DNA from 2 places in the Comamonas sp. GB3 AK4-5 genome. Region 2 is predicted to be linked to the other one. Evidence: predicted binding sites of a transcription regulator. Region 2 holds the regulator's gene; the other holds the start of a gene.

Region 1 (3,412 bases), 1.2 Mb from region 2:
ATGAGCTCGCGGCGCGAAGCGGCCTCGCCCTTGCCCATCAGCCGGCCCATCAGGGTTTCGGTATCGGTCAGCGGCGTGGTGTCGACCTGCACCGGCAGCAGGCGGCGGGTGTCGGGGTTGAGCGTGGTCTCCCACAGCTGCTCGGCATTCATCTCGCCCAGGCCCTTGAAGCGGCTGATCTGGCATTTCTCGCGCGCCACACCTTCCTTGGTAGCCTTGTCGAGGATGGCATTCAGCTCGCTTTGGTCCAGGGCGTAAATCTTGGCCGCGGGCTTTTTGCCACGCGCCGGCACATCCACGCGGAACAGCGGCGGGCGGGCGATGCAGACATGGCCGGCCTCCATCAGCTTGGGGAAATGCTTGAAGAACAGGGTCAGCAGCAGCACCTGGATGTGGGAGCCGTCCACATCAGCGTCCGAGAGAATGCAGATCTTGCCGTAGCGCAGACCGGACAGGTCGGGGGTGTCATTGGGGCCATGCGGGTCCACGCCAATGGCCACCGAGATATCGTGGATTTCGGTGTTGGCAAACAGGCGGTCGCGGTCCACCTCCCAGGTGTTGAGCACCTTGCCGCGCAGCGGCAGCACGGCTTGCGTTTCCTTGTCGCGGCCCATTTTGGCGCTGCCGCCGGCAGAGTCACCCTCGACCAGAAACACCTCGTTGTGGGCCAGGTCACGGCTTTCGCAGTCGGTGAGCTTGCCGGGCAGCACGGCCACGCCGCTGCCCTTGCGCTTTTCCACCTTCTGGCCGGCACGCTGGCGGGTTTGCGCGGCCTTGATAGCCAGCTCGGCCAGCTTTTTGCCATGCTCCACATGTTCGTTGAGCCACAGCTCCAGCGCCGGGCGCACAAAGCCCGAGACCAGGCGCACGGCGTCGCGCGAGTTCAGGCGCTCCTTGATCTGGCCCTGGAACTGCGGGTCCAGCACCTTGGCGCTCAGCACATAGCTGGCGCGGGCAAAGACGTCATCGGGCATCAGCTTCACGCCCTTGGGCAGCAGCGAATGCATGTCGATAAAAGCCTTCACCGCCTGGAACAGGCCGTCGCGCAGGCCGCTGTCATGCGTGCCGCCGGCGGTGGTGGGGATCAGGTTGACATAGCTTTCACGCAGCGGCGCGCCGTCTTCGGTAAAGGCCACGCACCAGGCAGCGCCTTCGCCTTCGGCAAAGCTGTCGTGGTGCTTGTCGGCAAAGCCCTCGCCCTCGAACAGGGGGATGACGGGGTCGCCCGTCAGACTTTGCGCCAGGTAGTCACGCAGGCCGCCCTTGTACTGCCAGCTTTGCGTGTCACGGTTTTTTTCATTGGCCAGGGAGACGGTGACACCGGGCATGAGCACGGCCTTGCTGCGCAGCAAATGCACCATCTCGCCCATGGGCAGATTGGAGGATTCGAAGTATTTGGCGTCAGGCCAGGCGCGCACCGTCGTGCCCTGCTTGCGCTCGCCGCTTTGCAGCGGGCGCACGGTCAGGGGCTCGATCACATCGCCGCCGGAAAACACCAGGCGGGCCACCTGGCCGTCGCGGTGCACGGTGACTTCCATGCGTGTGGACAGCGCATTCGTCACCGACACGCCCACGCCGTGCAGGCCGCCCGAGAAGCTGTAGGCCCCCCCTTGGCCCTTGTCGAACTTGCCGCCCGCATGCAAGCGGGTGAAGACCAGCTCGACCACGGGGGCGCCTTCTTCGGGGTGGATGCCAAAGGGAATGCCACGGCCGTCGTCTTCCACACTGACCGAGCCATCGGTGTGCAGCGACACCTTGATGCGCTTGCCATAGCCGGCCAGGGCTTCGTCGGCCGCGTTGTCGATCACCTCCTGCAGGATGTGCAGGGGGTTGTCGGTGCGGGTGTACATGCCGGGACGTTGCTTGACCGGCTCCAGGCCCTTGAGGACGCGGATCGAGCCTTCGGAATATTCGGGAATGGAAGTAGAGGGTTTGGCTGCCATGGGGGCGGATTGTAGTGCGCGCGCTGGCGCACCGCTGGATAAATAAACAGTTACCCCATGGCAACATGGTTTGTTGCCCGGGGTGTCGCGCCAGTGTCCATCCGCGAGGTGGGGCAGCACCGCAAACGGTGGACGAACTCGCTACATTCTGGGCCTATGCAAAAACAAAACAACACATTCAAGCATCTATCCATGTTGCAAGTGCTGCTGTGCGGGGGCGCAGTGGTCACCTTGTCCATGGGCATACGCCATGGCTTTGGCCTGTGGCTGCAGCCCATCACCCAGGAGATGGGCTGGACGCGCGAATCCTTTGCGCTGGCCATTGCCATCCAGAACCTGTCCTGGGGGGTGCTGGGTATTTTCGTGGGCATGATTGCCGACAAGCTGGGCGCCTTCAAGGTGCTGGTGGGGGGCGCCATGCTTTACGCCTTGGGCCTGGCGGGCATGGCGCTGTCGCCCACCACCACCTGGTTCGCCCTGACGGCGGGGGTGGTCATTGGCGCAGCCCAGGCCGGCACCACCTATGCGGTGATTTATGGCGTGCTGGGCCGGCAGATTCCCGTGGCGCGGCGCAGCTGGGCCATGGGGGTGACGGCTGCGGCCGGCTCTTTCGGCCAGTTCTTTATGGTGCCAGTGGAAGGCGGGCTGATTGCCCAGTTCGGCTGGAGCAACGCCCTGCTGCTGCTGGCCGTGATCGCCCTCTTGATTGCCGTGCTGGCCTTTGGCCTGCGTGAACCCGGTTTTGGCGCCAATGCCGGCCCTCGACCACTGCGTGACCAGACCATTGGCCAGGCCTTGGTCGAGGCCTGGACCAACCCCAGCTTTGTGCTGCTGCTGGCGGGCTATTTTGTCTGCGGCTTTCAGGTGATGTTCATTGGCGTGCACATGCCCAGCTATCTCAAGGACTTCAACATGGCCCCGCAGGTGGCCAGCTATTCGCTGGCCCTGGTGGGGCTGTTCAACATCTTTGGCACCTATATCGCCGGCAATCTGGGCCAGAAAATGCCCAAGCGCTATCTGCTGTCGGGCATTTACGGCCTGCGCTCGGTCATCATCGTGGCCTTCTTGCTGGCACCGCTGTCGCCCTGGTCGGTCTACATCTTCTCGGCTGCCATGGGGTTTCTGTGGCTGTCCACCGTGCCGCTGACCAATGCCACCATTGCCCAGATCTTTGGCGTGCAGCATTTGTCCATGCTGGGCGGCTTTGTGTTTTGCAGCCACCAGGTGGGCAGCTTTTTGGGCGTGTGGCTGGGCGGCTATCTGTATGACCGCAACGGCAATTACGACATGGTCTGGTATTTGGCGATTGCGCTGGGCATTTTTGCCGCCCTGGTCAATCTGCCGGTGCGCGAACAGTCCCTGGTGCGCAAACCCTCTCTGGCCTGAGCACCATGTCTACGCCTTCATCCACGCCTGCTACGCCTGCCCCACGCCCTCTGCCGCTTTGGAAGCGGCTGCTGCTGTGGGCC
Region 2 (3,412 bases):
ACAGCAACTGGGCCAAGGCCGACGCCGCTGCTGCCCCCAAGTACCGCGCCATCAGCGGCACCGGCAGCGTGGAAGAAATCACCCAGCGCGCGCTGAGCGCTCTGGCATCCTGATCGCAGCTGCTGCACAGCAAAAGGCCGGTGGTGACACCGGCCTTTTTTATGGACAAATCCAAGGAAAACGCAGCACCTGACTGCACAGGCAGCTCACTTTTTAGCTCTGCCTAGCGGCCCGACGCCTTCCCCTTTTGGGGAAAGGTTGAGATGGAGGCGCCCCAGCCTCCGCCGCCACACTATCTATCCGTTCGGGGCCAACCCATCAGCTCCAGCATCAGGCTGATGCGCGCCTTCACCGCAGGCAGTGCGCTCACGCGGCTGTCATCGGCACCCTGGGCCTGGACGATGCGGCCCTGGGCGCAGCGCGTGGTGCAGCGCACAGCCAGGCCATGCGCCTGGGCATGGTCCAGCGCGGCATCCAGGGCTTTGTGGGTGGTGCCGTTGCCGGTGCCCGCCACCACCAGCCCGCGCACGCCGGCCGCGCACAAGGCCTGCACCTGGGCCAGGGCCGCGGCGGCGCTGCTGCCCGCATGGCTGAGCAGCACCTCCACCTGCGGCCAAGACTCGGCCTCCGGCAAGGCCGTAGCCGGGGGCTGCGGTGCGGACTGGACCTGGACCGCCGCCATGCTGGCTGCCGCCCAGCGCACCCGCCCCTCTTCCACCCAGCCCAGCGGGCCGGCTTCGCCGCCGTCGAATGCATCCACCCGGTAGGGGTGGACCTTGCACACCTGGCGGGCGCTGAACACCCGCCCCGCAGCCACGACCAACACGCCCCGCCCCTGTGCAGCCGCATCGGTCGCACAGGCCACGGCATCGCGCAGATTGCCCGGGCCGTCGGCGGAAATGGCAGTGGCCGGGCGCATGGCGCAGGTCAGCACCACGGGCTTGGCAGGCGCCAGCACGCATTGCAAAAACCAGGCCGTTTCTTCCAGCGTGTCCGTGCCGTGGGTGATGACGATGGCCGCCACATCATCGCGCGCCAGCAGCTGGGCACAGCGCCGGGCCAGCAGCAGCCAGGTGGCGTGATCCATATCCTTGCTGTCCAGCTGGGCCAGTTGCTCGGCCTGCAGCGCGGCACCCGCCAGCTGCTGCAAATCGGGCACGGCCTGCAGCAGCTCGGCCACGCCCAACTGGGCGGGGCGATAGCCCACGCCGGTACCGGCATGCTCGGCCAAGCCCGCAATCGTGCCCCCCGTCCCCAGGATGACGATGTTTTTGCCACATTCCACTTGCAGTCCTTTCCAAACTGGTCAAAAATACAGGTACTGGATGAACACACAGTATTCATCTTTGATCGATCAAGGAATGCCCATGGACCACCCCAAGCTCACCCCCCGGCAACAGCAGATTCTGGACCTGATCCAGTCTGCCATTGCCCGCACCGGCGCCCCGCCCACCCGGGCCGAGATCGCCAACACCCTGGGTTTCAAATCCGCCAATGCTTCGGAAGAGCACCTCAAGGCCCTGGCCCGCAAGGGCGTGATCGAGCTGGTCAGCGGTACCTCGCGCGGCATTCGCCTGTGCGCCGAGACGGTGCGCAGCATCAATGCCGCACGCGGCAACAGCTTTGCCCTGCCGCTGTCCGCCATGCAGCCGCTGCAGCTGCCCCTGGTGGGCCGGGTGGCGGCGGGCTCGCCCATTCTGGCGCAAGAACATATCGACCAAACCTATGCCGTCGAGGCCAGCATGTTTGCCCACAAGCCCGACTACCTGCTCAAGGTGCGCGGCATGTCCATGCGCGACGCCGGCATCCTGGACGGCGACCTGCTGGCCGTGCAGTCCACCCACGAGGCCCGCAACGGCCAGATCGTGGTGGCCCGCCTGGGCGATGACGTCACCGTCAAACGCCTGCGCCGCGCGGGCCAGCGCATCGAGCTGCTGCCCGAAAACCCCGACTACCCCATCATCCATGTGCATCCGGAAGAGCCTTTTGCCATTGAAGGCCTGGCCGTGGGCCTGATCCGCAACACGCTGATGTAACGCGCCCAGCGCCACAGGCCGCCGGCTCAGCCCGAGCCCCGGCAGCCTCCCCACCAGCGCTACGGCGCTGCCTGCCACCGCACCGGCACCTGCCTCGCGCATGCCCCGGTCGGGCTTTGCTCACCTTTTTTCCGCTCCGCATCAGGTTTTCATGGCCTGAGGGAGTTTCTACGCCCGCGACAGAAAGCGAGTCCTCCATGCGCCTGTTCACCACATCCCGCACCCTTGCCGGCTTTGCCACCTCGGCACCACGGTCGGCAGCGCTGTCGACAGCCTCTTCCCTGCGCCAGCCACGGGCTCGCCGCACTACAGCGCGGCACGGCGCCTCCCGCGCAGGCACAGCGCCAAGCGCCGGCAGACTTGCCAGCCATGCAAGCACCCCGACCGCCCCGCTTGCTGGCGCACAACTGCCTGCCATGGCCGCCAACGACAGCAGCTATGACGCCGTGACCCTGGACGACAAGGTGCGCATTCTGCGCAGCGACGCCAACGACCACGCCCGCATGGTGCTCAGCGGCCGCATGGCCGATGTGTGTGCAGCGCTGGAAAAGATGTCATAACTCCCTGGGTCGCCTACGACGCCATCCCCCAAGGGGGACGACACCGGCACGGCGGGGCGGCCCTTGCGCGGCGTCTCCGAGCTCGGTTGCGCCAGCTTTATGCGTATTGGATCAAACAAAGCTTGAGATGATCTTTGCAGCCCCACCGAGAGCGTGAACACGCTCTGAGACATCATGGGCACCGCTCTTGCCACCCGGTTGCTGATCTGTATGGCCTATATGCCTGGCACGCAGGCGCACAATGGCGGCATGAGCCAGATTTCCACCCACATTGCCGACCTGCGCAAAAGCTACGAGCGCGCAGAACTCCATGAAGCGGCCTCCCAGGCCGATCCGCTGGCGCAGTTCGACCAGTGGATGCAGGAAGCCGTGAATGCCCAAGTGCTGGAGCCCAATGCCATGACCGTGGCCACCGTGGGTGGCGATCTGCGCCCCAGCACCCGCATTGTGCTCATCAAGGGTTATGACGCACGCGGCATCGTCTGGTACACCAATTACGACAGCCGCAAGGGCTCGGAGCTGGCGGGCAACCCGTTTGCGGCGCTGCAGTTTCACTGGGTGGAGCTGGAGCGCGTGGTGCGCATCGAGGGCCGGGTGGAGCGTGTGAGCGACGAGGAAAGCGACAGCTACTACCGCAGCCGGCCACTGGATTCGCGCATAGGCGCCTGGGCCAGCCCGCAAAGCCAGGTGATTTCCGGACGCGGCGTGCTGGTGGCCAATGCCGCCAAATATGGAGCCCAGTTTCTGCTGAACCCGCCACGCCCGCCGCACTGGGGGGGGTTTCGCCTGGTGCCCGACCGCTGGGAATTCTGGCAG

Evidence for each region. The regulator LexA, encoded in region 2, represses DNA repair genes until DNA is damaged. The targets are predictions, from matches to a motif close to ACTGTATNNNNATACAGT.
Region 1: the regulator LexA is predicted to act here: its motif matches at 1,977-1,994, upstream of ACA027_RS06710 (DNA topoisomerase IV subunit B).

Annotation. Positions count from the first base shown of each region.
Region 1 is NZ_CP166730.1:1,506,267-1,509,678, reverse strand. It holds gene ACA027_RS06710 (DNA topoisomerase IV subunit B) at 1-1,943, opposite strand, end outside; gene ACA027_RS06705 (MFS transporter) at 2,136-3,329, shown strand; gene ACA027_RS06700 (hypothetical protein) at 3,335-3,412, shown strand, end outside.
Region 2 is NZ_CP166730.1:2,719,353-2,722,764, forward strand. It holds gene adk (adenylate kinase) at 1-113, shown strand, start outside; gene ACA027_RS12245 (asparaginase) at 293-1,285, opposite strand; gene lexA (transcriptional repressor LexA) at 1,368-2,036, shown strand; gene ACA027_RS12255 (hypothetical protein) at 2,453-2,596, shown strand; gene pdxH (pyridoxamine 5'-phosphate oxidase) at 2,846-3,412, shown strand, end outside.